3 regions of the Paenibacillus sp. FSL R7-0128 genome follow, and region 1 is predicted to be linked to each of the others. Evidence: riboswitches for the same ligand, from Rfam matches in the RefSeq annotation. Region 1 holds a riboswitch; each other region holds the start of a gene.
The links. Region 1 has a riboswitch for cyclic di-GMP ahead of NST26_RS01800 (choice-of-anchor A family protein). Riboswitches for the same ligand answer to the same signal wherever they lie in the genome.
Positions count from the first base shown of each region.

Region 2: linked by a shared signal. The riboswitch ahead of NST26_RS02610 (transglutaminase-like domain-containing protein) and the one ahead of NST26_RS01800 (choice-of-anchor A family protein) in region 1 are both predicted to bind cyclic di-GMP.
Region 3: linked by a shared signal. The riboswitch ahead of NST26_RS20925 (thiamine pyrophosphate-binding protein) and the one ahead of NST26_RS01800 (choice-of-anchor A family protein) in region 1 are both predicted to bind cyclic di-GMP.

Region 1 is NZ_JBBOCD010000001.1:422,284-433,008, forward strand. Features, by position in the region: gene NST26_RS01765 (MTH1187 family thiamine-binding protein) at 2-310, shown strand; gene NST26_RS01770 (sugar phosphate isomerase/epimerase family protein) at 359-1,138, shown strand; tRNA gene NST26_RS01775 (tRNA-Thr) at 1,226-1,297, shown strand; gene NST26_RS01780 (hypothetical protein) at 1,454-2,602, shown strand; gene NST26_RS01785 (YukJ family protein) at 2,581-3,333, opposite strand; gene NST26_RS01790 (ASCH domain-containing protein) at 3,431-3,853, shown strand; gene NST26_RS01795 (hypothetical protein) at 4,216-4,581, opposite strand; cyclic di-GMP riboswitch class I at 5,331-5,423, shown strand; gene NST26_RS01800 (choice-of-anchor A family protein) at 5,505-8,666, shown strand; gene NST26_RS01805 (IS256 family transposase) at 9,059-10,252, opposite strand; gene NST26_RS01810 (alpha/beta hydrolase) at 10,568-10,725, shown strand, end outside.
Region 2 is NZ_JBBOCD010000001.1:615,679-626,403, reverse strand. Features, by position in the region: rRNA gene NST26_RS02620 (23S ribosomal RNA) at 1-39, opposite strand, end outside; rRNA gene NST26_RS02615 (16S ribosomal RNA) at 324-1,884, opposite strand; gene NST26_RS02610 (transglutaminase-like domain-containing protein) at 2,250-3,059, opposite strand; cyclic di-GMP riboswitch class I at 3,073-3,153, opposite strand; cyclic di-GMP riboswitch class I at 3,227-3,308, opposite strand; gene NST26_RS02605 (class D sortase) at 3,434-4,087, opposite strand; gene NST26_RS02600 (GtrA family protein) at 4,155-4,559, opposite strand; gene NST26_RS02595 (glycosyltransferase family 2 protein) at 4,549-5,526, opposite strand; gene NST26_RS02590 (glycosyltransferase family 39 protein) at 5,623-9,462, opposite strand; gene NST26_RS02585 (hypothetical protein) at 9,459-10,725, opposite strand, start outside.
Region 3 is NZ_JBBOCD010000001.1:4,942,349-4,953,073, forward strand. Features, by position in the region: gene serA (phosphoglycerate dehydrogenase) at 1-661, shown strand, start outside; gene NST26_RS20910 (SDR family NAD(P)-dependent oxidoreductase) at 753-1,598, opposite strand; gene NST26_RS20915 (helix-turn-helix transcriptional regulator) at 1,733-2,686, shown strand; gene NST26_RS20920 (methyl-accepting chemotaxis protein) at 2,760-4,010, shown strand; cyclic di-GMP riboswitch class I at 4,512-4,608, shown strand; gene NST26_RS20925 (thiamine pyrophosphate-binding protein) at 4,755-6,368, shown strand; gene NST26_RS20930 (carboxymuconolactone decarboxylase family protein) at 6,419-6,799, shown strand; gene NST26_RS20935 (hypothetical protein) at 6,951-7,301, shown strand; gene NST26_RS20940 (3-oxoacyl-[acyl-carrier-protein] synthase III C-terminal domain-containing protein) at 7,441-8,433, shown strand; gene glpK (glycerol kinase GlpK) at 8,526-10,031, opposite strand; gene NST26_RS20950 (HAMP domain-containing sensor histidine kinase) at 10,152-10,725, opposite strand, start outside.

The DNA.
Region 1 (10,725 bases):
AATGGCAATTGGCGAAGTGACCGTTATTCCGATTGGGACAGGCAGCACCAGTCTCAGCAGCTATGTGGCCGAGATGCAGCGCGTGCTGGAGACGGTGGAGGGCATTACCTACGAGCTAACTTCTATGGGTACGATTATTGAGGGGCCGGTAGCGCGGATTCTGGCTGCGGTAGAAGCGCTGCACGAGTCGCCGTTCACCGCCGGGGCGCAGAGAGTCTCAACCTCGCTCAAGATCGATGACCGGCGCGACAAGATCTCGACCAGTCGCAGCAAGCTGGAATCCGTGGAGCGCAAGCTACAGGGAGAGTAGCGGGAATACAGTATCTAATCAGAAATGATAATAAGGAGCGGATTATTCATGGCAGAAGCAGCTCAGCAGATCGGAATTCAAATGTATACACTGCGTGACCAGACGGAACGCGATTTCCTCGGCACACTGGCCAAGGTGGCAGAGATGGGGTACCAGGCAGTGGAATTCGCCGGTTATTTCGGTGTATCTGCAGGGGAACTGCGCCGTAAGCTGGATGAACTTGGCCTGGCGGCTCCTTCGGCGCATGTAGGCCTGGACTTCAGCAGTCTGGATAAGATGGAACAGGCATTAGCCAAAGAGATTGAATACGGTGTAGAGCTCGGACTGCAATATATGATCACCCCGTCGGCACCGCTTCCGCCGAACCCTTCCATAGAGGATGTAACGAGAATCATTCCATTCCTGGAGAAGGCTTCCGCGATGGTCCGGGCGGCGGGGATGCAGTACGGCTACCACAACCATGATTATGAATTCAAAGAGGTTGACGGCAAGGCGGTCATCGATATCTGGCTGGAGCAGATTCCTGCCGAGCATATGCTGGCTGAGTTTGATCTGGGATGGGTATACAGGGGGGGAGCCCGGCCCGTTGATTATGTGTCACGGTACGCCGGCCGTGTTCCGCTGGTTCACATGAAGGACTTCGGAGCAGACAATGAGGAGACCGATCTCGGAAAGGGAGAGGTTGATTTCCGGAGCGTCTTCGAGATCGCGGAGCAGAGCGGAATTCTCTATTATATTGTGGAGCAAGAGGCCTATGAGGAGTCCTCCCTTGCAAGCGCTAAGCTCGCACTGGATTATTTCCGCGGGCTGGGGCTGATGCACGGCTGAGGACACAGCAACCAGCGGAAAAAGGGCTTGCGTTTTCCGCTGGAAGAGTTATAATATTTTTTGCTTGGCAGACGCAAACGTCTGTAAGCTGGTGTAGCTCAGGGGTAGAGCAACGCACTCGTAATGCGTAGGCCGGGGGTTCAATTCCCTTCACCAGCATTCTTACAAAGTCGATAGTGGCGCGGGTTTCCGGTTTTTTGGAACTGCGCCTTTTTTCTATGCAAGCATCAACATCTACCATTCTTCTAACCTTTAGTTAAGTAAAGTGGGGAGCTTATGGTTGGATGCTAGGAGGCAAGGAGGCAAGGATCTTATATGGGAAACCGGACATTCCTGAGTGTTACCAGTGCCGATACAGATTTGATTGATTATGAGAATACAGCTTTCGAAACGAATAATTTTCTCGCTCCAATATGGTTTTGTCTAGTCAGCCAAGACCAGTTCCAGCGCTATAGCAGGCAGCTTATGCAAGCTTGGAGCAAGATTCAACCCCATATGGACCAACCGGATGTGGAGGATTTGCCTGAGTGGGAACATTTTTCAGAGGCCTTCCAATGGCAGATTCCATGGGCGGATGCTGCAGAGCAATTGCGCCTGAGTTTACCCGGCACGCTGGCCCATTTCCCAGCGCTTTCCACTCCTGTACATGAGTGGCTGGTAACCTTATCGACCCATGTACAGCGTTATTCTTCTGCTGTTATTCATCTGGAGCTTTCGCAATATTTCTCATTCACGGGCGATCCTGCCCTGTATCTAAAAGACATTCAAGAATACGTTACCCTCTGGCAGTCGCCGCATCCCTCGCAGGAGAAGGTCTGGCAGGGAGCAGCCGATAACTTTTATATGCTGAATGGGGAGCATTTGCCTAGGAGGGAACGAACGGCAGCTCAACCGGAGCAAGCTACCGATATTCAACCAGCACAGTCCATTCCTCCAGTATCCGGGAAGCGCCAGTCCAAATGGAGGCAGGAGCTCTACATCTGGTTGCTTGCGATTCTATCCGCAGCCCTCTTTTTTGCCGTCTATATCAAGACCTCCAGTGGTTGGTTGGCGGTGCTCTGCTTCTTCATCCCCTCCCTGTGTATCGTTTTGTGGAAAATAGTTATCGGTCGTAAACAAACCTCCCGCCATCAGCTGGAAGCCGCTAGGACCTCGAAGAGGAACAGTCTCCCCTCTTATCCTGTGCTAAGGATTGAGTATTTCGACGGGCGTTCACCTATTGGGGTGGATGGCATGGAAATTGGTCCTTCGGAGGATAAAGCGTTACCGGATATTATCCCCTGGCTGCAAATCCTGCAAGCAAAGGTGCTTTCATCTCATGAGGTCGAGCTCATTGTTTCTGCTAACCAATCATCAGTCTCTACCTTACAACTTCATTTGAGGCTGGATGAACAGTTGGATGCCAAGGATATCGTATCAGCGGTTAATGCGATGGTGCTGGCTCATGACAAAGCATTGGTATGATTACATTCACTAACCGGCTTGGTGGCATCTCCCTGGTCGTTGGTACACCAGGATTGGGATTGGAAGGCCAGGAAGATAGCCACCCATCTGTGTTCATTCTCGAAATGAATAAGGACGCCGCCGTCTTGCCATGTGCCATTTTCACTGGCGTACCCGCCCGCATTGCCTTGGTTCATATGAATATTATGAACGCCCTGCCCAGGGGAGAAGCCGAAGTACTTATCAGGCTTATCCTCTTCGGGTCCCCAAGGCTCGCCGAATACGTACAGGGTTGCATCCTGTTGCTGTGCCTCCTTGAGATAAGAGGTGATTTTATCATAAAGATTGTTGCGGGGATCGCTGTCTTCGGGTTCATTCCGGTTCGTATTAGGCAGAGCTACCATCTTACTGGGAATCACCAGGTTTCCCCTGATATAATCAAGGGCAAGGCTCCGGTTATGCCCGGTGATCTTCGTGAAGCCGGATTCAAGCGTGAGCCAACGGGCCGTTTCTTCCGCTTTGAAATCTTCGCCCACATAATAAAGCACCTGATTTGCGGTGTCCTCCGGTAAATGTTCCGCTTTTGCGCTTGATCTGATATTGATAGCCACCCTGTACTTTTTATTAATATCACCTTCAACCTCAACCAGTACCTGGACATGATTATTTTTGACACCTAGCTTATATATGGTATTCTCATTAGATAATTTGCATTTTAATACCCCGTACCCTTGATCTAATCCGTTACCCATAGTTCGTCAGTCCCCCTTCTTAGCTATTAATGTTTCCCATAGAAGGCCATAGTCATTCTGAATAAAAAGGTGTTCAACAGAGGAGGCAAGCTGCATTATGAAATGCCTAACCATTCGCCAGCCGTGGGCCACGTTAATTGCGCTGGGAGAAAAACAAATCGAAACCCGGACCTGGCGGACCGCCCACCGGGGAGAGTTAGCCATTCATGCCGGGATGCAGGTGAATAAGGCGATCTGCCGGACGGAGCCGTATCAGTCGTTGCTGGCACGTTACGGTTACACTGCGGACAACCTGCCAACCGGCAAGATCATTGCAGTCAGCCGCATTGCGGATTGCTGTGAGGTGACGCCGGAGCTTGCGCAGCAAGGCTGGCCGGGCGGAAATGAATATGTATTCGGCAATTATGCCGAAGGAAGGTATGCCTGGATGCTAGAGAAGGTTGTTCCGCTGGTACATCCCATACCTGCTAAGGGACGTCTGGGTTTCTGGGAATATCCTGTGCTGGAAGAGGAATTGTGAATTTCTTGACGGCAATGTGAAGAAAAATTGCTCCAGATTGGCTGTCAGCTGGTATAATTGGGATATTCGGCGGGAAATCTTCCTATATATAAGGAGAGTTGTGCTCTGAGGCGGTCTACCGCTGGAGAGGGGCAGAAATGCCGGGAAGGAGCGTATGCATAATAGATGGGAAGCCTTCTAATTGCATGGCTTTGTATGCTTTGTTTGTTTCTTGCGTTCAGGGATCAGGTAAGCCGGAGAATCCTGTACCCGGTAGCTGTGGTGGTGATATGCGGCACATTGGGGTATTGGACGTTGTTAATGTAGCCGCATCCGGGCGATCATTTAATGCAGAAGTCTGCCGCTTGCGGCAGGCTTCTTTGTTAGCGCTGCTCCATCTTCTCCATACCCAGATATCTGCGCATATGCAGAGTGGCCTGGGCGGCAATCACATCATCCAGCAGCAGCATCCGTTCGTGATAGCCCCTGCAGACAAATTTGGCTTCAACACCCGTCTCCAGCCGCTGCTGCTCATAGACCTTCAGACCACGTGCGCGCATTCCGGCACGGACCTCCCGCAGATCGGCAGAAGCGGCATGAGCGGCCGACTGGATTACCTCCAGATAAGGTGCAGGCGTGCGCAGCTCAGAGGCTATAGCAGAAGCATCGCGCTCGAAGGCGGATAGAATAAGCGGCAGCAAAATATAAGATTTGACCAGCAGGTTGTCCTGGCTCTCTGCTCTTTGCATCCTTCTCAACCCCTCGAAGAGAACGTATATTCGCATTGTAACTCATCCTTCAAAAAATAATCAATGGGTTTTATAAATTAACTCAAATAATGTGATATATTTCACAAAAAAATAAGATGAATTATTTTATATTAAAATTGAAATATTAAAGATTGAAAAATAAATCAGCTCAAAGGAGAATGGCAATGAGTCGTGAAGGAAGCCTCCGCCGTGGTTTGGTATTCGGGATCATTCTAAGTGTTCCGCTCTGGGTATCGATGATTGGCTGGGTTCAGCTGTTCGGGTCTGCCTAGGCGACATTTTATTCAAAATATATGAAGTCTATTAGCAGGTGTCGTCCCTATGGGCGGCACTTTTTTTTCGAGCTGAGGTGCCTGTAAATAGGTAAAATTGCATTGAACAGGAGCAGACAATGAGTAGGAGGGGTCTGAAGGCGATAAAATAGGACAAATGCATCAAATTTAAATAATATAAATTGATATTATTATAGGTAAGAGAGATAAACGGCTACAGCCAATCCTCTGATTTCTCGACTTTTTTCGTCAGCATATAAAAAAAGATTCGCCCCTGAAGCCTTATGATAAAAGGGTTAAATGAGGAATCTTCGCAAAAATAATTTCAAAAAATATACTGGGAATGGATTGACAACAGGGTGGGGGAGCGGATAAACTGAAATTAGTACAAAAGTAACAAATGTCATAGACTCAACAATGATCTTACATAAGCAAATCTTAATTGCATACCGAAATCATGTACAAACGCAAACCGTATCGAAAGAACGGGACGCAAAGTCAGGAATCTACTGTCTCTAAAGTTGAGGCTAGGGTCGTCCGGCCGCCGTGAAGCTAACCCTTCGTGGCGGTCTTTTTGTTGTTATAGTCGCGTGACAGATTCATAGAATAGTAACTAGGAGGTGTGGACTATTGAAGAAAAGAGTACGTAAAACAGCTGCCATCCTTATGGCAGGCCTATTGACCCTATCCAGTGCCTTTACGTGGGGGACGGATGTTAGAGCAGCTTCAGGGGTGCCGTATACGCCAACACCGGTTTTGGGGGTTGCAGGGAATTTTAATGCTTTTATCCTCGGGGATTTTAAACAAGCCAATGACCAGATTGAAGGCCGCCTGGCAGCGGCGGGGAACATTACCCTCTCCGGAGGATACGGAGTAGCCAGGGCATACAGGGATGCTTCGCCGACGGATGTACTTGTGGCCGGTAAGAATTTTGTACATTTAGGCAGTGGAGAGATCTATGGAAATGTGGTATTTGGGGATAGCTTTACAGCCAATGAGCCTGGTGTCAACATCAAAGGCGGGAAGAAAAATGCCAGCCCGATTGATTTTGCAGCCGAGCAGCAAGCTCTGATCTCCCGATCCACAGAGTATGGGGCCTTGGCCGACACGAATGAGATTGGCGATAATCATTATGGACAGCTCAAGATAAGTGCACCGGATCGTTTCAATGTAGTTCATTTGGATGCCTCGACACTGGCGAAGACCAACTATATCGAATTCAACATTGCACAGAACGCTACGCTGATTATTAATATAAGCGGGTCTACAGTCAATGTGCCGAGCTTTTCAATGAATAACGGCAGAGCCAGTCAGGTATTGTTCAACTTTTACGAAGCTTCTGAGGTGAATATCGCTTATACCTCATTCTTCGGGACGATCCTCGCACCTAGAGCGGATGTTCATTATGCCGGAGCAGAGCTGTACGGAACCCTGATTGCAAAATCTTTTAGCGGCGGGGTAGAGATGCACCTGGGATTGTACGAGGGAGAGGGGCCGCCGCCGAGTCCGACGCCGACCGCAACGCCGACACCTAGTCCATCACCGACACCAACGCCGACAGTGAAACCAACACCAACGGTAACGCCAACACCGACTGTGAAACCAACACCAACGGTAACGCCAACACCTACAGTGAAGCCAACACCGACGGTAACGCCTACACCTACAGTGAAGCCAACACCGACGGTAACGCCTACACCTACAGTGAAGCCAACACCGACCATAAAACCGTCACCTACACCTGTGTGCACTCCAACTCCAAAGCCAACACCGACTGTAAAACCGACACCAACGCCGACCGTGAAGCCGACACCAACGCCAACGGTGAAGCCGACACCAACGCCGACCGTGAAGCCGACACCAACGCCGACCGTGAAGCCGACACCAACGCCGACCGTGAAGCCGACACCAACGCCGACCGTGAAGCCAACACCAACGCCGACCGTGAAGCCAACACCAACGCCGACCGTGAAGCCGACACCAACGCCGACCGTGAAGCCAACACCAACGCCGACCGTGAAGCCAACACCAACACCGACCGTGAAGCCGACACCAACGCCGACTGTGAAGCCGACACCAACGCCGACCGTGAAGCCGACACCAACGCCGACTGTGAAGCCAACACCAACGCCGACTGTGAAGCCGACACCAACGCCGACTGTGAAGCCGACACCAACGCCAACGGTGAAGCCAACACCGACGCCGACCGTGAAGCCAACACCAACGCCGACCGTGAAGCCGACACCAACGCCAACGGTGAAGCCAACACCGACACCAACAGCGGTGCCGACGCCAACACCAACGGCAGTTCCGACACCAACGCCAACAGCGGTACCGACACCAACGCCAACAGCAGTACCGACACCAACGCCAACGGCAGAACCGACACCAACGCCAACGGCAGTACCGACACCAACACCAACGGCAGTACCGACACCAACACCAACAGCAGTACCGACACCAACGCCAACGGCAGTACCGACACCAACACCGACGGTAGAACCAACACCAACGCCAACGGCAGAACCGACACCAACGCCAACGGCAGTACCGACACCGACGCCAACAGCGGGACCGACACCAACGCCAACGGCAGAGCCGACACCAACACCAACGGCAGAGCCGACACCAACACCAACGGCAGAGCCGACACCAACGCCAACGGCGGTACCGACACCAACGCCAACGGCAGAACCGACACCAACACCAACGGCAGAGCCAACACCAACACCGACGGTAGAACCAACACCGACACCAACGCCAACGGCAGAGCCGACACCAACACCAACGGCAGAGCCAACACCAACGCCGACAGCGGAACCGACACCAACGCCAACGGCAGAACCGACACCAACACCAACGGTAGAACCAACACCAACGCCGACAGCAGAGCCGACACCAACGCCAACGGCAGAACCGACACCAACGCCAACGGCAGAGCCAACACCAACGCCAACGGCAGAGCCAACACCAACACCGACGGTAGAGCCAACACCGACACCGACGGTAGAGCCGACACCAACACCGACGGTAGAGCCAACACCGACACCGACGGTAGAACCGACACCAACGCCAACGGCAGAGCCAACACCAACACCAACGGCAGAGCCAACACCAACACCGACGGTAGAGCCAACACCGACACCGACGGTAGAACCGACACCAACGCCAACGGCAGAGCCAACACCAACACCGACGGCAGAGCCAACACCAACACCGACGGTAGAGCCAACACCGACACCGACGGTAGAACCGACACCAACGCCGACGGTAGAGCCGACACCAACGCCGACGGTAGAGCCGACACCAACGCCAACAGCAACACCGACGCCAACGCCAACACCGACACCGACGGTAGAACCGACACCAACGCCGACACCAGAACCAACACCAGTAACAACACCAGCGCCAACATCGCCGCCGTTCAGTTTCCCTCCAGTGCCTACGCCGACTCCGATTATCGGATTTATCGTGAGCAATGATGTGGTTGTGAATGATGATCCGCTGCCGCTTGGACCTGTAGCAATTCCAATAGCTACAACAGTGCCGACACCGACACCGGCTGTTGCGGTTGCGCAAATAGTAGCAACACCGGAGCCAACGCCTTCAGCAGAACCGGCACCCGATGTAGTCCTTATTGATGATGAGGTTCCTCTAGGCGGTGTGCCTGTGGATGGAACCTTGCCGAAGACGGGCGAATCCAGTCCTGCGCCTTATTATATTGCCGGTTTGGCACTCGCTGGTCTGGGCTTGATTCTTAGAAGAACCACCAGAAACAGCAAACGTAAATGAGTGACCGGAACTGAGATTTATATAAACAAACGATGATCCTGTAATTTGACAAGGGCTGCTTTCGGAGAAGATGTTCTCCTGGAAGCAGCTCTTTTTTTGTTGGAAGTAAGTACCCGGATACAGAATGTATGCGAAAAACAACATACAATGTGCCGGTGAGAGAGTCAGCGGACCAAATGTATGCGAAAAACAATATACAATGTGCCGGTGAGAGAGTCAGCGGACCAAATGTATGCGAAAAACAATATACAATGTGCCGGTGAGAGGGTCAGCGGAGGTAGCGTCAAGAAGTTTGTGTAAAAGAGTAGAAGTGCCTCCCCCGGGTTACGGGTTGGGATGTAGTGTTTCTGGGGGGAGGGGGAACCTCGACCCCCAGAAACTGGATTTCTCTGCTATGCCTCTTCCGGTGTGGGCAAAGAGGGGTAGCGTGTTTCGAATAGCTCTTTTAGCTTCTTTTTAACGGCATCCACTCCAAAGCCTTGGGCGACCCGCCCTGCATGACGTTCATTGTATTCCAGCATCTCCAGGTACACGATTTTCTCTGCGGCATCCATGTTTGTCAGACTGTTCATCGGTTTCAGACGCTTGCGGATTTCCTTGTTCATCCGCTCGATGGGGTTCGACGTGTAGATCGCTTTACGGATCGACAGCGGATAGTTGTAGAACGTCAGGAGTGTGGATAACTGTTCCTCCCAGGACCTCATTTCCTTCGGATACAGCTTGTTCCACTTCGCTTTGACCGTATCAAAGTTAGCCCGGGCTACCACTTCATCCGGTGCCGTATATACGGTTTTCAACGCCTCCATGACATCGGTTTTGTGCTCCACCCGAATTTTATGAAACGTGGCCCGCACTTTGTGCACTACGCAATGCTGTACATCCGCCTGAGGATAGGTCTCTTTAAACGCCGCATCCAGTCCCGGTAGCCCGTCAAACACACCCAGCAGGACTTCCTGCGCTCCGCGGTCGTACAGGTCTTTGAGTACCTCCCGCCAGCCATTTGAACTCTCTTGGCCACCCACGTAGAACCCGAGAATTTGACGCTGTCCCTCCTCGTCAATTCCCATCGCAAAGTAGACCACTTCACCACGAACCGTGCCCCGTTTCAGCTTCACGTACAGCCCATCTAAGTAGATGACGGAGTACCGTTTGCTCAGTGGCCGCTTTTGCCACTGGTGGATATCGTCCAGCACTGTAGCCGTAATATTGCTGACCGTCGTTGGGGAGTAGTGGCTGCCAAACATACTTTCAATGAACCGGGCCACATCCCGCGTACCCATGCCCGATTTATACATTTGGATAACGGCCTCTTCTAACCATCCGTCCCGCCGCTGGTACGGCTCAAACAACTGCGTCTGGAAAAGGCTTTGGCGGTCCCGGGGCACCTGAAGATCCTCGATATGGCCGTATTTCGTGTGTAAATCTCGCGTATAGTAGCCGTTGCGACTATTGCTGGCACCGGCTTCTTCACTGTCCATAAACCCCTGGATTTCGGCGCGCAACAGGCGTTCCATGTTGTCTTTCACAAAATCTTTAACAAGTTTTTCAAATAGATTATTCAGAGAACTTTCGGGTAAAATATTCATTGGTAGGGTTCCTCCTTGGTGGTTTCGCAATCCCGAGGATACCCTACTTTTTTGGTGCCTGACTAGGCTCCAAATCTTGGTACACAACTTACTTTACGCCATCTCAGCGGACCAAATGTATGTGGAAAACAGCATCCAATCTGCTGCAGGAAGACGAGTGTGCCCATTGGAGTCCATCTGCTTCTTTCAAGAGTCTTGCAAAGTACAATGGAGTTGAAGTTTGCGCCCCAGCCGTATTTTTAGTTGGCCGTACTCCCATGCTATACTAGGCTCAAATTAATATGGTTGCTTACTGAAGGAGGAACGTTGATGTGGATGATATACCTGCTTGTGGTGCTGATCGTGGTGGCCGGAGGGGTGGGGTATGCCGGATTCTATTTTTATGGAGTAGCCATTAAACGGGCCCCTAAGGAATTCCTGGCCAAGACCCCAGACCTAAAGATCGATCCGCCGCCGGTGGCCGGAGCCTCGTG
Region 2 (10,725 bases), 190 kb from region 1:
GCGCCTAGGCATCCTCCGTGTGCTCTTAGTAGCTTAACCAATGCGTTTTCCCTAAGGAAAATCACGGTAGCAACTAATAACTATTTCCACTTGCTTACACAAGTTTCAGCTAAAAGATGTTCTAAAACGCAAATTCGTTTCGGTATCCAGTTTTCAAGGATCAAGTTGCTGTAAGTTCTGGTCGAACACGACTGTGTCGATAGAAGTTACAGCCAGTAAAGATGAGAGCTTAAACTCTCAAAACTGACCAACGAGTGAGCAACTAGCCGACCGGCTAGATTTAAGATTTGAATGTCTTCATTGCAGAAGACCATTCTCCATAGAAAGGAGGTGATCCAGCCGCACCTTCCGATACGGCTACCTTGTTACGACTTCACCCCAATCATCTACCCCACCTTCGGCGGCTGGCTCCCTTGCGGGTTACCCCACCGACTTCGGGTGTTGTAAACTCTCGTGGTGTGACGGGCGGTGTGTACAAGACCCGGGAACGTATTCACCGCGGCATGCTGATCCGCGATTACTAGCAATTCCGACTTCATGCAGGCGAGTTGCAGCCTGCAATCCGAACTGAGACCGGCTTTGCTGGGATTGGCTCCACCTCGCGGCTTCGCTTCCCGTTGTACCGGCCATTGTAGTACGTGTGTAGCCCAGGTCATAAGGGGCATGATGATTTGACGTCATCCCCACCTTCCTCCGGTTTGTCACCGGCAGTCACTCTAGAGTGCCCAGCTCAACCTGCTGGCAACTAAAGTCAAGGGTTGCGCTCGTTGCGGGACTTAACCCAACATCTCACGACACGAGCTGACGACAACCATGCACCACCTGTCTCAACTTTCCCCGAAGGGCACCTGATGCATCTCTGCTTCGTTAGTTGGATGTCAAGACCTGGTAAGGTTCTTCGCGTTGCTTCGAATTAAACCACATACTCCACTGCTTGTGCGGGTCCCCGTCAATTCCTTTGAGTTTCAGTCTTGCGACCGTACTCCCCAGGCGGAGTGCTTACTGTGTTAACTTCGGCACCAAGGGTATCGAAACCCCTAACACCTAGCACTCATCGTTTACGGCGTGGACTACCAGGGTATCTAATCCTGTTTGCTCCCCACGCTTTCGCGCCTCAGCGTCAGTTACAGCCCAGAAAGTCGCCTTCGCCACTGGTGTTCCTCCACATATCTACGCATTTCACCGCTACACGTGGAATTCCACTTTCCTCTTCTGTACTCAAGTCACCCAGTTTCCAGTGCGACCTCAGGTTGAGCCCAAGGTTTAAACACCAGACTTAAATAACCGCCTGCGCGCGCTTTACGCCCAATAATTCCGGACAACGCTTGCCCCCTACGTATTACCGCGGCTGCTGGCACGTAGTTAGCCGGGGCTTTCTTCTCAGGTACCGTCACTCCGGCAGCAGTTACTCTACCGGACGTTCTTCCCTGGCAACAGAGCTTTACGATCCGAAAACCTTCATCACTCACGCGGCATTGCTCCGTCAGGCTTGCGCCCATTGCGGAAGATTCCCTACTGCTGCCTCCCGTAGGAGTCTGGGCCGTGTCTCAGTCCCAGTGTGGCCGTTCACCCTCTCAGGTCGGCTACGCATCGTCGCCTTGGTGGGCCGTTACCCCACCAACTAGCTAATGCGCCGCAGGCCCATCCCCAAGCAGCAGATTGCTCCGCCTTTCATTCTTCTCTCAGGAGAAAAAAGAAATTATCCGGTATTAGCTACCGTTTCCGGTAGTTATCCCAGGCTTGAGGGCAGGTTGCCTACGTGTTACTCACCCGTCCGCCGCTAAGTCTGAAAGGAAGCAAGCTTCCTCTCAAACTCCGCTCGACTTGCATGTATTAGGCATGCCGCCAGCGTTCGTCCTGAGCCAGGATCAAACTCTCCAAATTGGTATTTAGAAAGAGCGATTGCTCATTTTGAAACATCTGACGAGAATTTACATTCTCATTTTTGGATCTCACCGAAGTGATCTCCGATACTCACTCGTTGTTCAGTTTTCAAAGATCAAGCTCGTTGTTAGTGTCGATGTTGTCGTCACCAGCAACTCTTATAATATATCACGTTCATCTGAGCAATGCAAGCTTTATTTTTGAAATCACTTATTTAAGTAATCTCTCATTTCCTTTGCCGCTCCAACAACGCTTATTTATAATAACCTATCCTTCTATTAAAAAGCAACCTTTATATAAATAAAAATAACCCGCTTAATGACTAAGCGGGTTATTCTCAGATAATGCTATAGTTACAGCTATTCTTAGTAGAATTTCGCTGCAGTATATTTGCTTGCTGATTTGATCAGTTCTGTTGATGCTGTTTTCTTACCCAGACCTGCATCCACTGTAGTATCAATCGTCACCCATTTGCCGTTCAGGAACACTTCGTTCCAGGCATGGTATGAAGTTACATAGCTTGTATTCCCCATAACCAACTTGGTTGGAATCCCTTCACTGCGGAGCATAGTAGCGAACAAGGAAGCGTAATCGTAGCAGATACCTTTGTTGGTAGCCAGTGTATTGTCGTTGTTCGGAATATAATCTGTGCTTACGCTGTTGGCCAGAGAGTAGTCATATTTCACGTTAGCTACGATGTAATTGTAGATAGCCTTAACTTTGTCTGCATCTGTGGTCAGACCCTTTGTAAGCTGTGCTGCCTTTTGAACGGATTTATCGGAAGAACTCCACTTTACATTCTGTACAGAGCTCAAATATACGGCATTCACATTGCTCATTGAAAGAGATACAGTCTCGGAAGATAGTACTTTGTATTTGTTGCCGGTAGTATTCTCAAGAACGGAGACCTTGTAAGAGCCATTACCTTGTTGCAGCGGGAACGTCTCGGTCGGTTTGGAAGTGTATAAGTTGTAAGTATAGCTGTTATTGTCCTTGGTAATCATGAGCTTCATCTTCTTGTCTTTAGGAACATCGTACGATACCCCGATAACCCCTTGATCAAGTTGTCCAACATTTAACCAGCTTGAATCTGCATTTGCTGCTTGAGCAGTGCCTGTCTGCACGGAAGTGACGATCACAAAAAGTGTAATCAGCATTAAATAAAACTTCTTCATGGATAAAACCCCTTTCGGTAGCTGGCTGCCATTCTTACGGGAAGGCCCTTTAGCTTTGCGTCCCTACCTTTCGATAGGTTTGCCGTTATCGTATAAGCTTTATCTGTCCAATCTACTGCCACATAATGACAGATTCAGAATGAAAACAAACAAAAAAAGCCTCTTCATTCGGTAACTGGCTGCCATCCATGACGGGAAGGCCCTGTAGCTTTGCGTCCCTACCTTTCGATAGGTTTGCCGTTATCGTGTATTAGCTTTCATAGTTATAGCTTACCATATCTCAATCTATTAGCAAGACCCAAATCACTAGATTCCCGCAAAAATAGACTAAAATTTTATGTTTTTTGACCTTTCTCAGCATTGTCCTATGACAATCAGGTCAACTTTGCATGAATAATGAGTCTGTGGGTAGGGTTGACAAGCGGATCACAGGTAATGAGGGTCAGAATCTTATCATCATCCTTACCCTTCAGAACTGAAATATCGGTAGGCTCTACAATAGATACATCATATACAACATATTTGTATTCCTGTCCGCTTGTAATAACAGTAATGGCATCCCCTTTACCGACCTCATCCAGTCTGTTGAACAGCCGCCCTGCCGTTCTTGACCGATGTGCCGCAATCGCTGCATTGCCTACCGCGCCAATCGGAGCTGTCTCCTTCATATGCGCCGCCGCATGCTTCATATTGGTCTTGGTGGCGCCCTCCAGTACAGGCAGCTTCAGATCGATTTTATCGATTTCAATAATAGCGGTGATCTTGCCTCCCACTTCAATCTCGGGCGCTGTAGTGGGCACCGGCTCTTCCGCACCAGACTCTTCCGCCAGCAGCTGGGTGACTTCCGCATAAGGCTTGCTCAGATCCTGGCTGGCAGGAGCCGTAGCCGAAGGAACGATTTCACTATAGGCCTGTTCAGCCTCTTCCAGCAGCTTCTGCTGCTGACGGTCCTCGTACCATTCGCTTCCTTTGGGGTAGAGCATAATCAGGACCCCGGCAAGTATAATCAAATAGGATAACTTCCGCATGACAATCGCCTCCGCAATATAGAATAAGTGCTGCCCCCGCAGGGGACGGGGAAGACATACTGTACCTCTAGAATACCCACTTCCGGCTTCCAAAGAAATTAATGATTACTGTAACAAAGGTAACCAGCACCTTGGCCATCAGCACCTGGACTCCCAGCCGATCAGTCAGCAGATGAATCAGCAGCACCGAAATGCCCAGCACCAGCAGATTCAGCACAATAAATCTTACTAGCTGCATCCGGTCAAAGCGGCCATCCCCGCCTCTGTCCCTTCCCTTGAAGGTCACCTTCTTATTCCAGAAAAAGCTGTTGGCCGTCCCGGCACTGTAGGAAATAATCTGTGCAGGGGTGTTAAGCATGCCCAGGGAATGCAGCAGGGTAAATACTGCAAAATCAATGAACGTGTTAAGCAGGCCCACCGCATTGAATTTCAGAAACTGGATCATGCCTGCGCGCCAAGCCTTATCTTGCATAATCGCTTGCCTTCCGCGTGTCTTCGGCCTCTGCCTCCGGGTAGCCTCGGGTCTCGCGTACGATATAAAGCGGTCTATCCTTAGATTCATCATAGATCCGTCCGATGTATTCCCCGATCACGCCCAGCAGCATCAGCACAATGCCGTTAAACAGCAGGTTCACCCCGACAATGGATGCCCAGCCCGGCACAGTCCAAGAGGTGAAGACTTTCTGGAATAAGACCAGGAACAGGTAGATGAAGCTGGAGAAGGACAGGAAGAAGCCGACATAAGAGGCGATTTTGAGCGGCTTGTGCGAGAAGGAGGTGATTCCGTCGAGCGCAAAGCGGATCATTTTTTTGAGCGGATATTTCGTCTCCCCTGCGAAGCGTTCCTCCCGCACATATTCCACCATGGTCTGCCGGAAGCCGACCCAGCTTACCAGCCCCCGTACATAACGGTTCTTCTCCTTCAGACCGCGCAGCACATCGCAGACCTTACGGTCGATGAGCCGGAAGTCCCCGGTATCTGTGGGAATCTCCACACTGGTCATGCTGCTGAGCAGACGGTAAAAGATTTTGGCTGTCACCTTCTTAAAGAAGGTCTCTCCGTGGCGCTTCAGCCGCTTGGCATAGACTACCTCGTAGCCTTCCTTCCACTTGGCGATCATCTGCAGGATGACCTCCGGCGGGTCCTGGAGATCTGCGTCAATCACCACAACAGCCTGGCCTTCAGCATAATCCATACCCGCCGTAATCGCCACCTGATGGCCGAAGTTACGGGAGAAGTCAATCAGCTTGACATGCTCATCCCTATTACTGATTTCGCGCATAATCTCAGCCGTACGGTCCCGGCTGCCGTCATTGACGAACACGAGCTCATAGGAATCCCCGCACTCATCCATTACTTTTTTGAGCCGTTCGTAGGTTATCTGAATGACTTCCTCCTCATTATACATGGGCACAATTACACTATATCTGGCCTTCACAAGGGTTCCTCCTCAATTTATTGTAAGCCACAGCTTCCTTGATGCGCTTCATCAACATCAGCTTTGAGCAACTATGCGGCTCTTACAGCTCCCCTCCTAGAATACCCAGGAAGGGAACCAGCGAAGTACATGAATGATATAACTGCTGTTCACCTGCATGCCGGACAATACCGGATAGAACATTACAAATAGGATGGCGGCGGCCGCAACATAGGCGTACCGCAGATATTTGGCACCCTGGAACCTGCCGTCAAGCAGCTTCAGGATGTACACAATGGATAGAATCATAAACGGCACCATCGCAAAGTAATGGTACAGGAAGGTCTCACGCGGCACAAGCATCCATGGAACATATTGTGAGAAGAAGCCGATCCAAATCATATACAGGCTCTTGTCCCGGCGCTTCAGGGTGAACCATACAGCAGCCAGCATCGTGAAGATTCCTGTCCACCAGATCAGCGGATTGCCCATCGTTACTATGCTGCTCGCCTTGCCTGCAGGCAAGCCTTCGCCGCCGCTGAAGAACCATACCGGACGCTTCATGAACGGCCACTCCCACCAGGAGGAGGCGAACGGATGTGTAGCTACAAGCTGACTGTGATAGTTGTACATATTCTTCTGGGCATCAATCAACCCCTTAACGGTGAAGCCCTCTGCCGACGCAGATAGTGAAGGAATGAAGGACAGGCTGTATATGATTCCCGGAATGATGACGAAGAATCCGATGCAGCTGGCCAGCGTGATGATCGTGTTCTTCCAGAAGGACTGATCTGCAGTCCGGCAGGCGGCTTTGAGCTCCTGACCGCTCAGCTTGCCTTCAGCCAGCAGGCGTCCGGCAGCCTTGTATTCTCTATAGCGTTCAATGAGTACCAGCGCAAGCATAATAGCAAGTCCTGCGCCTCCGTAGATCACGATCCACTTCGAAGCAACCCCGATGCCGAAGAACAGGCCGGACCAGAACAGCGGAGCCAGTGTGGTCCGCAGCGGCACCCGGTAGAAATTCATCGTGAAATACCGCTGCATGAAATAGAACATCAGCATAATGAAGAATACACCGTACACATCGATGGTCGATATCCGCGTCTGGGTGAAATGCATGAAGTCCAGAGCGAATAATCCCGCTGCCAGTGCAGCATAGGTAGTCTTACGGAACAACCGAATCGCCATGATATAGATCAGCGGCAGCATCGCAATCCCGAACAAGGTGCCAATGATCCGCCACCCGAACGGATTGACGCCGAACAGCTCCATCCCTACCCCGATCAGCAGCTTGCCAAGCGGCGGATGCGTGTTCTCATAAGGAACAATATTATGATAATGCTCATAAGCCGTACGGGCATGATAGATCTCATCAAAATACGTACTGTTCATGAAATTAGAGTTCCCCGGTATGACGGACTGCTCGTCAAACAGATTGGCCGGCGTTCCTCTTTTAGCTTCTGCTCCCGAATCGGGTGTCACGCTTGCTATCGTCAGAGGAACCTCCGGTGCCCCCTGCTCATAGAAGGCCATCTCATTGAGAGTGAAGCCTGGAGACGTAACCGAGAGCTTGACATATCTTGCAGATACGTTAAGCGGCTGGCTTTTCCAGATGAAGACATTGCCCACATCCTCGCTTACCTCAAGCGGGCTGCTCCAATTATCAGGGGTCTGGCTGAATTCCAGCTGAAACTTCCCTGTTCCGACACCGCCGAACACATTAACCCGCTCCAGTTGATGGGCCTGCCCCAGATCCACATAGAAGCTCTCGCCGCTGGCTGCTGGCTCCCACAGAGTCTCAGGTGCCTTGTTATCTCCCAGATGATAGAGGGCAAGCGCCCCGTATAGTACGGTGATACCGAGCATCCAGATCCAGTCTCTGCGCTTCAGCTTCAGCGGAGAACGGCGCTCAGCAGGGGCAAGCGGCTTGATGCCTTCTGCAAGCAGCAGATCTGCTGCGTACGCCTCCTTGGGGGTAACCGGCTCAGGCAAAAGCTTCGCAGTTCGGCGGATATATACATCGTATCCAATATAGAGCAGATATATCGCAAGTATGATAGTGGTAATAGCTGTAACCAGAACAATGCCGTCAGCCGGCGGATTTCCGCCGGTATTCAGATACGCCAGTGTATAACCAACATTGATGTACTGGGTCAGGGAGAACCCGAGGAACAGGGTCAGGAACCGCCGGTCCCGGCTCTCCATGAAGGCGAATAAGGACAGAATCAGTACCGGATACAAGTAACGCTCATGCATTTTGGTACCGAATACGAAGACAATCGTGATCAGCACCATAGCGATGAAGTAGGACTTGGAGAGATCCTTGCGGTCCTTGGTATTGAAGGAATAATAAGCAGCAAGTGCTACTGCCACCAGGATGAAAATAAAGCCCCATATACGATACGGTATGCCGAGCCAGGTCACATCCAGCGCCGACCACATCGGGTCAGTCAAGGCATACAGATTGAATGCATTCACTGTGGAATACGGATAGGAGGACAGTGTGCTTTTGTAGAGGTTAATCAAGCCTGCAAAACCGCCGTTGTTCCAGAAGAACGGGGCTGCGAGGACAAGGAAAATCCCCAGTCCGTACAGGGCGCCCAGCGCAAGCTGCTTCCAGGCCCGGTGATGGTAGAAGGCAAGCAGCAGCACAGGTGTGAAAATCAGCGCCTGCGGCTTGATTAATGTAGCGACGGCAAAGAAGATCGCTGCACGTACGAAGCGCTTATCGACAACCCCGATCATACTGAGCAGCAGAAAGATGAGGAAAAAGGAATCCGCCTGCCCCCAGGCTGCCGAATCCATCAGCACAGCCGGATTGAACAGGAACAGCATCATCAGCCCCATAGCCAGCCCGGAGCCGAGCCTGGTTCGCGCGCTCTTATAGATAATCCAGCCAAGCACCAGATCCGAGAGCATCGCGGGCAGCTTGAAGAGAACCGTCTCGGCACCTGAGCCGCCCGCAAAGTTAAATAATCCGCGCAGCAGGCTAAGCAGGTATAGCACATATAAGTACCCCGGCGGGTAATCGGCGAAATAACCTTCCTCATAGAATTTGCCCGGTCCAAGGTCGGTCAGACGCTGGCCCCAGGCCATGAAGGTGTTCATATCATTCTTATAGCCCTGTGCCGTAAGGCCGATCCAGATCCGCAGGATGAATGCCGCTCCAAACAAAACGTACAGCCAGCGGGTGTAGATTACATCCTCCTGTCTCAGCAAACGCTCACTGCGGAAGGCTCTTGTGTACAGAAAAGCAAAGAACAGGCAGAATACTCCCGAAAGCAGCAGCAGCTTGGCCGGCGATACTTTATGCGGTACTTCCTCCGGCTTGCTTCCGCCGTCCGCATCTGCCGGCGGAGCCTGGGCTCCGCTGTCCAGCGAGATGATATTCGATCCCTCCGGTACTGTATCCAGCTTCTCTACGGACAGATCATCGAAATAGGCCTTACCCTGAATCAGATTGGCATAGCCGCCCAGCGCAGCGCCGATTCCGATCTCGGTCTGCTCCTTGCCGGTCTGGCCGATGAACTCCAGACGCTGCCATTCACCGCCGGTATCGCTGGTAGCGGGATAACCGCCCCCAATGCCTACCGGGAAAATATTGGCCCCGATTCCCCCGCCTGCGGTGCTGGCTATTTTGACGTATCCAGAGATTCTGTAATAGCTATCCGGCAAGACGGTAACGGTCTGCACCCACTTCAGGTGATTGGGCTCCAGATTCTCAATAACCGCCGCTTTGCTGCCGGAATGAACCTCTTCCGACTGAACGGATATGGAGCCCGCCGCATCTCCGGCAATCCACATGTCCTTGGTCCAGCCTGCCGGTGCCCCCTCTTCGCCTTCTTCAAAGCCCGGGTTCTGCAACAAATTCCCTTCGGCATAAATGCTTGTTACAGGAAGAATAAATAATAAGAGCATTAGTATAACGGTTGCCGCTGCACGTACCTTCTTGGTCATCGTTCTACCCTCACCTCGTCAATGTTAATCCAGCCATTACCGCCGGTTATGTATACTTCTGCCTGTATCCCCTGCTCCAGAGTGACCGCAGGAAGTGTGACCTGTTGATAGGCTTCCGCCGCAGGCAGCTCTGTCTCTGCAAGCAGCTTACCGGCTGCCCGGATGCCGATCTTCCCGCCGCTGCCGCCGCTACTGGACATGACGGTCAGTCTGTACTCACCGGCTGGTGCAGTGAAAGCCTGCGAAACGATGTTCTCCGTTCCGGGATCGAGATATGCCAGCTTACTCCCGGCGAAGGGGTTGTTGACAGCAACTCCCGTTCCCGCAGAGAAGGACCAGCCTGCCGTCCCTTCTTCAAATCCGCCATTCACAAATTCAAATGCAGCAGTCTTGGGTGTATCTTGAGGCCCGCCATTCTGTTCACTGGTGAGCATTACGCTGTAGTTGGCAAAACGCTTCACTCTGGACCCGGCGCTTGCCGCAGGCGGCGCAGCAGTATTCGCATAAATATATGCGGCATTCGCAGGCACCCTGTTCAGATCATCAAACCTGTATCTTCCAAAGGAAGAGACGCGCTGAAAGGCCTCTCCCGGATTGGCATACTGAACGGACTTCAGGAAATCATGCGGGCTGATCTGTTCATAGAACAGCACATAAATATAAGGCATATTCACCTGGTTCGTAAGATAGACTTCACCGGAGCTGTGTTCCGAAGCATACTGTACAGCCTCCCCTAAGGATTCATAGAAGACTGGACCGATGCGTTCAGGGAACTCGCGGAAATACGTATTGGAGAATAAAATAAACATCATGGCGAACCCGGCCGCGGCCAGGATGGCTATCCCTTTGACTCTGCCTGCCAGCCAGACGAATCCGGTGCTTACCAGCATAATGAACGGATAAAAAATAATATTAATCCGGTTAATATTCACAGTTGTAATCAGCGCCATTAGCACCGCCACCAGGAACCATAGCAGCACGGCTCCCCTACCAGCGCTCTCCCTCTCCCGCCGGCTTGCCCACCAGGAATGCAGGAGAACGATCAGGCCGAGCAGTGCAAAAGGCAGCGCCAGCGGGTACGCATACCCGTAAGGAGAGATGGAGTTCCAGGCCAAGCCGTCACTTCCGCTCCACATCAGCTTGCTGAACGCAGTGAGGTTATCCGCAGCCGCCTGCCACAGCCTGCCGCCGAATACGGATGAAATCTCCTCCACGCGCGGGGTCGTGAGCTTCGGAATTGTGAACAGCGGAGTAGCTATATCC
Region 3 (10,725 bases), 4.5 Mb from region 1:
CGCGGTGAACATTCCGCCGGTTGCACCTAGCGTGATGAACAAGCTGCAGCCGTACTTCACCCTCGGCGAGAAGCTGGGCAGCTTCGCTACGCAGATTACGGACGGAGCGATCCGCGAGATCCATGTGGAATATGCCGGTGATCTCTCGGATGTGGATACCCAGCCGCTTACCCGCTATGTCGTCAAAGGTGTGCTCACCCGCCACTTTGCCGGAGATGTGAACATCGTCAACTCGATGCATCTGGCGAAGACCCGTGATGTGAATGTAGTGGTGACCAAGGCTTCCAAAACCAAAGGCTTCACCAACCTCATCACGGTAACACTCAAGGCTGAGCATGATGAAGAGCGTCTGGTCGCCGGTACCCTGCTGCAGGGCTATGGCGAACGGATTGTTAAGGTCAACAAGTTCCCGGTCGATATTGCTCCGGAAGGCCATCAGGTTGTGATCTCGCATAATGACAAGCCGGGTATCATCGGACTCGTCGGCACCCTGCTTGGCGAGAACGGCGTCAATATCGCATCCATGCAGGTTGGCCGTACGATCATCGGCGGAGCTGCCATTATGCTACTGACCGTTGATAAGGGTGTGCCGAAGGAGGTCCTGGTGAAGCTGGCCGGACTGCCGGAGATCAACACCGCTGAGGAGATCATTCTGCTCTAGAAAATTATTCCTGCCTATAACGGCATAGTAAGCAAAAACACTCTGAGGAGTAACGGCATCAGCCGCCCACTCTCCAGAGTGTTTTATATTTTTAGCCGGAAATCACGAATGGCGGCACCTGCCGGCCATCGGTGTCAGTAAAGCCATATTTCCGTGCCAGGTCCCCTACCTTCTGGGGAGTACCAGTCATGGATATCACTTCAGGATCAGCAGCAAGCGCTGCAACCGCGCGGCCGACATATGCTGTCGATTCGGTAGTCTGCAGCTCCGTCACCTCCTGCCAGTGCTCTTCGTCGGTATGGAAATCATCCAGAACCACTTCGGTCCGCATCCAGCCCGGAGAGAGTGGTATGACCGCGATGCCATCTACAGCCAGTTCAAGGGATAGCCCGTAGGCCATACGCACCAGCGCATTTTTGGACAGATCGTAATAGAAGTTACCGGTGTACTTATACTCGTCCCAGAAGGTCGTATGGACGATTAATTTCCCTTTCCCCGCACCTTCGCTGCGCATCAGCGGAATTGCATAATAATTGGTCATCAGCTGTGCCCTTACACCTGAAGTGAACATATTGTCCCAATGCTCCGTAGGCAGCTCCCAAAAAGGATTATTCCAAATCGGCAAATTGTTGCCTCCCCAGACATTGTTAATAAGAATATCCAATCTGCCCTGCTCTGCGCTAATCTGCCGGATTACAGCCTCTGTCTCGCTGTCATTGGTATGATCACAGCGGATCACAGCTCCGTCCCCGCCTGAGCGGCGGATCTCAGCCAGCACCCCTTCAAGCGTTCTTGCCTGTCCCTCCTGCGGCATACCGGCATTCCTGCCCGTAATGTATACATAGGCACCAGCCTTCGCCAGCTCCAGTGCAATGCCTCTGCCCGCTCCCCTGCTCCCGCCTGTTACCAATGCCACTTTCCCTTGCAGATTTGTCATTTGATCCGCTCCCTTTCATCTATCATGCCCGGATTAGATGATCATTTGCGCTAATCCGTATTCTTGTCTAATATATACCTTATACATGACAACCATTGACATATATAAATAATACATTCAAGGGAGGTTGCAGAATGAGAGCGGATCGCCTGATCACTATCGTTCAACTCTTACAGAGCCGCGGGAAAATCAGCTCCAAAGAGCTGGCGCAAACGCTGGAGGTATCCGAACGTACAATCTTCCGGGATATGGAGGCACTAAGCTTCTCCGGCATCCCCGTGCTGGCGGAGCGCGGCCGGGAAGGCGGCTGGAAGCTGGCTGAAGGCTACCGGAATTCCCTGACCGGAATGAACACCAAGGAGATTGCCGCGCTGCTGGTGCCCGCTGATCCGGCGATTCTGCACGCTCTGGGCATTCAGGAGGAGTTCTCCTCGGCCGCCCGCAAGCTGCAGGCCGTCGCTAACCGGCAGCCAGTCACCCCCTTCAGCTTCCTCAGCCAGCGGATTCACATCGACGGAGCCGGGTGGCATCCCTCCGGGGAGACCTATCCCTGCCTATCCGCTTTGCAGGGAGCCTTATGGGAGAACCGCAAGGTGAGCATCACCTATCTGCGCGGCGAGGACGCCGCCGAGCGGCTGGTTGCACCGCTGGGGCTGGTAGTCAAGCGCGGCGTCTGGTACTTGGTCGCAGGGCATGACAGCGAGCTGCGGACCTACAGGGTCTCCAGAATTACTGAGGCCAAAGTCACAGATGAGTCTTTTGAGCAGCCGGAGGATTTCCACCTGTCTGAGTACTGGGAGACCTCCACCGCCGCATTCAAGTCTGCCTTGCCCAGGTACCCCTCCAGCCTTCTTGTAAGAGAGCAAACGATGAAGGAGCTGCAGAAGGAGCGATACGTCGCCCTGTTGCACCAGCAGCCTGCTGAGGCCCCGGGCTGGATCAGGGCCGAGGCCGAGTTCAACACGCCGGAGTCTGCGTGCCGGATCATCCTGTCCCTGGGTCAGGGCATCAAGGTGACGGCACCGCCTAAGCTTGCGGATACGGTTGCTGCGGCTCTGCGTGAAGCGGCAGCATTATACGATTTTTAATAATAGACCAAATGCACTAGTATCCCCTATAATATTACAATACACATTATTATTTATAGGGGGACTTTACATTATGGACTGGATGAACAAGCTGCCGTTGAAACAAAAAATTGTCACCGGATGTTACCTGGTTGCCGCTTTATTCGCTGTCCCTGTCTTAATCACGCTAATCCTCATGGACAGGCTGCTCATCGGCATTATTCTTGTCGCCGTCCTGGCAGCGCTGACTTACCCGCTTGCGCGCTTCATTGAGAGAACGCTTACATCTTCATTTGAGGATATCTCCAATGTGACGCACACGATTGCCAAAGGCGACTTCACCAGCCGTGCCGATGAGAATGGCTCCATGGGCGACATCAGCCGCTCCTTCAACACCATGATTGACAAGCTCAAAAAAATCCTCACCGATGCCTCACAGATTACCCGTCAGGTTATGGACGCCAGCCGCGGGATTGAAGACAAGAATCAGAACCTGAAGTTTGTCATGGCGCAGGTGGCCTCCTCCTCCAATGAACTGGCCCTCGGTGCTAACGAAATCTCGGTGGATATCGCTGATATGACCGAATCGATCAAGGATATCGAAATCAAAGTCTCCAATTATACGAATTCCACCAAGGAAATGAATAAAAGGTCTGTACATACGCTGGAATTGGTAGAACAGGGACGGCAATCGGTGGATACCCAAGCCGAAGGCATGCGCAAGAACATCCAGGCTACCCAGAAGGTGGCGGATACTATCGAAGCCCTATCGCATAACGCACGTGGCATTACGATGATTACCAAGACAATTACCGAAATTGCTGAACAGACCAATCTGCTGTCGCTCAATGCTTCTATTGAAGCCGCCCGTGCAGGCGAGCATGGCCGCGGGTTCGCCGTTGTTGCCCAGGAGGTCCGCAAGCTGGCCGAGGAATCCACCGCTTCAACCAAAGAGGTGTTCGGTCTGGTACGCAGCATCGAAGCGGATATCAAGCAGGCTATCGATAACATCGCCATCAATGAAGAGGTAGTCCAGGTGCAGAATGAGATGATTACGGAGACAGCCAACATTTTTGCTCAAATTGTGCATAGTGTCCAATACATAACCGAGCAGATTGCCTCCTTCTCTGCAGAGAGTGACCTTATGCTGGAGAGCGCGCTCAAGATCTCCGGGGCGATCGAGAATATCTCAGCCATCACCCAGGAGACCGCCGCAGGGACGGAAGAGGTATCCGCAGCGATGAACGAACAGATTCATGCTCTTCAATCCGTAGCTGAGGAGACAGAGAAGATGACCTCCGCGGTCTTCAACCTGCAAAAAACGATTCATATTTTCAAATTTTAACCTCAGCACAAAGAGACACGCCTGCGGAATTTTCTGCGGGAGGTGTCTCTTTTTTTGGGCAAAACAAAGATTGTTATGTAATATTCACAAATTGTTGAAATTGTGCATAACGGTAAAAACCGTGCTTTGCACTTCTTTACTATAGTCGTTCTATTGTCATAGCTTGTCTATAAGCTAACATCTTACATCACTATTACTTAAGTCCTATCACCGAAATTTGTAATGCTGTATATCTAGTGAATTCTTAATGTTTTGCAGTAAATCAGGAATGTAATGAGGCTTTGTGCTCACTTCCCACATTAATCAACCTAAACGGCCATTTGCATTTTAAGACTTTAGTCTTCCAGGGACAACCATTTTCAAAAGTTTGAAAATCCAAATATTTAGCCATTTCCACTCCTGAATATTCGTCAAATTCCGAGTTTCTTCTCACAGGGGTTATTGACAAAAGCGGAGCAAGGAATATATTGTAAAGGAAAATTCTCCACAAATTCATTTATAACCGCATACCGGCAAAATTCACCGAAAGGGAATGACGCAAAGCCATGGATCTACAGTCTCATTTCTGAAGTGGGATCATGACAGCCAGGTTGCTGAAAAACTGTGAACGCCTTAGGTTTCGCGTTTGATTATGGTGATTCGTGCAACAGACCTGTGCTCCAATGGTGAGTACAGGTTTTCTATTGCTGACGTATACAAATAACAACTTGCGGGGTGGATGTTCTGAAGACAGTTGCAGATTATATGGCGGAAGCATTACACAATCTGGGAGTCACTCATTCTTTTGGAATCATAGGTAAGTCTATTTGCCCCATCGCTTTGAAAATGGTTGACTACGGTATAGAGTTCATCCCCGGCCGGCACGAATCCAGCTCCGGCTTCGCCGCCGGCGGTTATGCTCTGAAGACCGGCAGTCTCGGGGTAGCCTTCGGCACCTCCGGTCCGGGCGGAACGAATCTACTCACCGCAGCAGCGCATGCCAAGGCCAATAATCTTCCCGTCCTCTTCATCACCGGACATCAGTCCATCAAGGAGCTGGGCATTCCCCAATGTCAGGATTCCACTTCCTACCTGGCTGATTTGGCGGATATGTTCCGGCCGGCCACCCTCTTCAGCAAGCTCGTTGAACGCGGCGATCACTTCAGCACGATTTTCAACCATGCCCTATCCATCGCCCTCGGTGACCAAAAAGGTCCGGTCCATCTCTGCATTCCGTTTGATGTGCAGACAGAGCGGCTCGCGGAATGCCGGATTGTTCTGCCGGAACGCGAGGGACTAGTCAGTTATCAGAACTATGACCGGGTCATCTCGGCGATTAATCAATCCGCTAGGCCGCTGATCATTGCCGGTAAAGGCGTCAACCGCTCAGGTGCCCATCAGGAACTGGTTCAGCTGGCCGAAACCTTCAACATTCCTGTAGTCACCTCTCCAGGCGGCAAAGGTGCAATAGCTCATGATCACCCGCTCTACCACGGTCCTGTCGGCGTTGGCGGCTCCTCGCACGGCGATGAATTGCTGAACAACAGCGACCTGTTCATTGTTCTGGGCTCCCGCCTGAGCGACATGACCATCTGCAACCTGAAGCCGGAGAATCATCCGCCGCAGCTGATCCAGTTCGATGTAGATCCAACCTTTGTCGGCAAAATACTGTCCTCATCCACCATCGCTGTCGGCGGGGACTTAAGGGACAACCTGGCACTGTATCTTCAGAAGCTGGACCCCTCTACGGTCACCAAGCATGAAATCACAATCTCCAATGCTTACAATGACGAGTTGCCCGTGCTGGCGGGGCTCTCTCTGGCTTCGGTAATGAGCACGATGAGCGACTTGATTCCTTACAACAGCAGCGTGTTTGTAGATGACGGCAGCCACGGGTTCAATGCTGTGAAATGGTTCAATGTCCGCAGGCCCGGCAGCTTCATATTCGATGCCTACTTTGCTTGCATGGGCAATTCAATTGGCATGGCGATCGGCGCCAAGACGGCTTCTCCCGGAGAGACTGTCTTCTGCATTACCGGTGACGGCTGTTTTATGATGCTCGGAACTGAAATAAACACAGCCGTTTGCAAGGACATTCCGGTGATTTTCATTGTGGTGAACAATAAGCAGCTGGATATGGCGCTTAAGGGTATGGAGAAAACGACTGGCCGGATTGACGGTACGATCTTCGAGGTTCCGATGGATGCCGTGAAATTCGCCGAATCGCTGGGTGCAGCCGGCTTCCGCTGCGAGACGCAGGAGGAGTTCGCTGCCGCAATCCAAGAAACTGTGGCACTTAACAAGGCAGCTGTAATTGAGCTGCTGACTGACCGTGATGAAATGCCTCCTACGGCCCACCGCACGCTGGATCTTACGTAAGGAAGCCGTATCCGCACACCTTTTCTAACCTACTATCAGGAGGACATATCGTGAACAAGAACATGAACAGCGGACTCGATCATTTCACTGATCTCTCAGGAGATTATGGGGCCAAGGCCCTGGCTCCGATCAAAGAGCATTTTCCGGAATTAGCCGAATATATCATGGGCAATGCCTATGGCGATATTTTTCAGCGGACCACGATTGGCTCTGACTGGAAGGAGATCGCGGTGATCTCGTCGCTGATTACGATGGGACAATATGAACAGCTGGGGGTTCATTATGTAATGGCGCTCCGCGTTGGCATGACCGTCGAGCAGATCAAGGGCGTGCTGCTGCATCTGACCCCTTGCGTCGGTGCCCCCCGGGTGATTTCGGCCTTTAATGTGCTGCTGGATACTCTGGAGGAAATCAAAGAAAAATCTTCATAAATCTACAAATTTCGACTTTTGATTGCACGTTTCAGTATGATCTGGTTATAATGAAGGCAAAATATCCCAAATCGAATTGCGGTTTTGTCGAATATAGTCGCAGGAATAACGTTTTGGAGGTATTGGAAATTACACTTAGGGAGAGATCAACATGGGACAATTTATTTTGAAGACAGATACTGCGAAGAAAGTAATCAATATTGAGCTGGAGGGAACCTTCTCTAACGAGGACGGGCTCAAATCTATACAGGCTTACCAGCAGACTATTAACCCGATCAGCCCTGCTGAATATGCACTAGAGATCGACTGCCGCAAGCTGAATGTAACCGCTCCTGATGTTGTACCGCTGCTTGAAGGCTGCTTCATCATGTTCAAGGCTGATGGCTTCCAGAAAGTGAGTCTTACCCTGGAAAATAACCCGATCCTCAAAATGCAGCTGGCACGCCTGGGCCGCAAAGCAGGACTTGAGAATCTGGAGATCACTTCAACCGTACAAGCTTAATAAATACAATTTAAACCTAAATCAGCCGCTTGAAACGCACAGGTTCATTCATTAAACCGGCTGCTAATGCTGGAAGAGAGTTTTGTAAGAAGCAGATTCGTGAGAAGTATAGCTAACAAAACTTTAGGAGGTCTGTACTATGGCGGGGATTCGCATTAAGGACATTGATATCTACCATCCAGACAAAAGAATCGGCAATGACTTTTTCATTCAGCATTTTGATGACAAAGGTATTGATATCCGTGGACTGCTGGCTACTCTGGGCCGTGAAAACCGCTACAGCATCGACAGCCCGGATGAGAATTCCCTGACAATGGCTTTTGAAGCCGCAAGTAATGTTCTGGAGAAGACCGGTCTTACCGGCCCTGACATTGACCTGATCGCTTATGCAAGCCAAACCCCTGAATATATATTTCCTACGAACTCATTGATGATTCACCGCCTGATTAACGGAGCTTCGCATACCATCTGTATTGACAGCAATGCCAACTGTGCCGGAATGACCGCCTCGGTTGAGCAGGTCAGCCGCCAGATGATGGCGAACCCGAGAATCCGCCGCGCCCTGGTCATCGGCTCCGATTACGTGGCACCGCATGCGGACAAGAATGATCCGGTATATTACGCGAACTTCGGTGATGCCGCTGCCGCTGTTATTCTGGAGCGCGATGAGCATTCGGTCGGCTTCATTGACTCTATCTACCAGACAGACACCTGTGTGTACGGCAACTCTCTGTTCCCGGCAGAAGGCCTGGCTAAGCTCGGACGCACCGGTGTTGCCGCAGGAGAGTTCAATGTGAAGTTCATTCCATTCGATGATTCCATCTGTGTGGATGCCGCTTCCGAATCAATCAACACTCTGCTGAGCAACAACGGGATTGCCCCTGAATCGGTCAAGGCTGCCTGCTTCTCACAGCTGTCTCTTCCGAACATCCAGGCCGTCTCCGGCAAAACCGGTATTAACCCTGAGGCCGCAGTCTACATAGGCGATGAGTTCGGCTATACCTCGACCAGCAGCCCGTTCATTGCCCTTCACAGAGCCGTCACTACCGGGCAGCTTGAACGCGGAGACAAGGTCCTGTTCTGGACCGTGGGCGCCGGATGGCAGAATGTCGCATTTGTAATGGAGTACTAATCTTACTGTTCATTCTGTTCCAGAGTAAAAAACGGCCCGCAGCAGAGTTTCTGCCTGCGGGCCGTTTCTGTTCTTAATGCCTCTACTCCGCTCTAAAGTCTGCCTTCGTGCTTGCCCTCATGCTTCTCCCAGCCCATCGTGCGCGACACAGCATCCTGCCAGGCACCGTATCTGCGTTCCCGCTCCTCCGGCTCCATCTGCGGCGAGAAGACCTTCTCGGCCGTATTGAAGCTCTCTAGCTGCTCACGGGTCCATACCCCGGAGGTAAGTCCGGCTAGCAGCGCAGCGCCAAGTGCTGTAGTCTCCGCGTAGGTTGTACGTGTCACTTCGCTGCCCAGAATATCGGCCTGGAACTGCATCAGCAGATTGTTGCGCACCGCACCGCCGTCTACCCTCAGGCCGGTGAGCGGCATGCCGGCATCCTTCTGCATTGCGTCGATGACATCGCGGGACTGGAAGGCCAGTGATTCCAGCGTCGCCCGTACCAGATGTGCGGAGGTGGTGCCACGCGTCAAGCCGAATATGGCGCCCCGCGCATACATATCCCAGTAAGGCGCACCCAGGCCGGTAAAGGCTGGCACTACCACAACCCCCTCACTCTCGTCCACCTCGCTGGCCTTCTCTTCCGAGTCGGCGGGCGCGACAATTAGCCCCAGCCCCTCCTGCAGCCACTGCACAGCCGCTCCAGCCACGAAGACACTGCCTTCCAGTGCATAATAGAGCTCATCCCCCATGCCCCAGGCTACCGTAGTCAATAGGCCATGACTGGATGCCACAGCTTCAGTGCCTGTATTCATGAGAATGAAGCAGCCTGTCCCATAGGTGTTCTTAGCACTGCCTGCCTCCAGGCAGGTATGACCAAACAGCGCTGCCTGCTGATCCCCCAGCACCGACCGGATAGGAATCTCCAGACCGAACCACTGCTGGTCACAGACACCGAAATCTCCGCCCGACATCCTCACCTCCGGCAGAATGGACGGCGGAATACGCAGCGTGTCTATCAGCTCTTCATCCCACTGGCGCTCATGCAGGTTATACATCATCGTTCTTGAAGCATTAGTAACGTCTGTAGCGTGTACCGCACCCCCGGTCAGCTTCCAGATCAGCCAGGTGTCTATCGTTCCCGCCAGGAGCTCTCCCTTGCCCGTACGCTCTCTTGCTCCCGGTACATGATCCAGAATCCATGCCAGCTTGGTCGCCGAGAAATACGCGTCGATGACAAGCCCCGTCTTGTCCGCAATGACTCCGGCCATCCCCTGCGATTTCAGCTCCTCACATTGGTCTGCTGTCCGCCGGTCCTGCCAGACAATTGCCGGATAGATCGGTTCGCCTGTAATTTTATCCCAGATAAGTGCAGTCTCCCGCTGGTTGGTAATCCCGATTGCCGTGATGTGATTAGCCGGTACAGAGCTTGCTGCAATGGCATCTCTGGCTGCGGCAAGCTGGCTCTCCCAGATCTGCTCCGGGTCATGCTCCACCCAGCCTGGGCGGGGAAAGGATTGCTTGATCTCATATTGCCCCTGCGAAATCACTTCCGCCTCTGTATCAAAGAGAATTGCCCGTGAGCTGGTAGTACCTTGGTCCAAGGATAAGATCATAATGCCCAGCCTCCTGCAAGCCTTAGCTTGAATATATGTTTCACGATGAACAATATTAATGTGGTGATTTCAACAAAAAGCACCTCTGCTCTCAGAGGCGCTGTCATGCATGGTCTTGGTTTACTGTTTTTCGACAGGAAGCCGCAGGGTAAATGTGGTGCCTTCTCCCAGCTTGCTGGAGGCATAAATGCTGCCGTGATGCGATTCGACGATATTCTTCACAATAGCAAGACCAAGCCCGGTACCGCCCGTCTCCCCGCGCAGGCGGGCTTTATCCGCTTTGTAGAAGCGTTCGAAGATAAACGGCAGATCCTCGGGGTTAATGCCGGCCCCCTGGTCTCTGATCGCGATCTCCACCAGACTCCTGCCCTCCAGTACTACTGTGCCTGCCAGAATAGAGATTCTCCGGTCCGCCGGAGTGTGCCGGAAGGCATTATCCAGCAGATTGGTCAGCACCTGCTCCAGCTTGTCTTCATCGGCTGCCCCCAGCAGCAGTTCCTGTTCAGGCTTCTTAAGCTCCAGCATGATATCCCGCTCCTTGGCTCTGACGGAGAACTTGCGGTATACCCGCTCCAGCAATTCTCCCACATCCACCCTGGCCTTCAGCATATCCGTATGTCCTGCTTCCATGCGTGCCAGGTCCAGCAGATCCTTCACCAGACGGCCCATACGCAAGGATTCATCATGAATGACC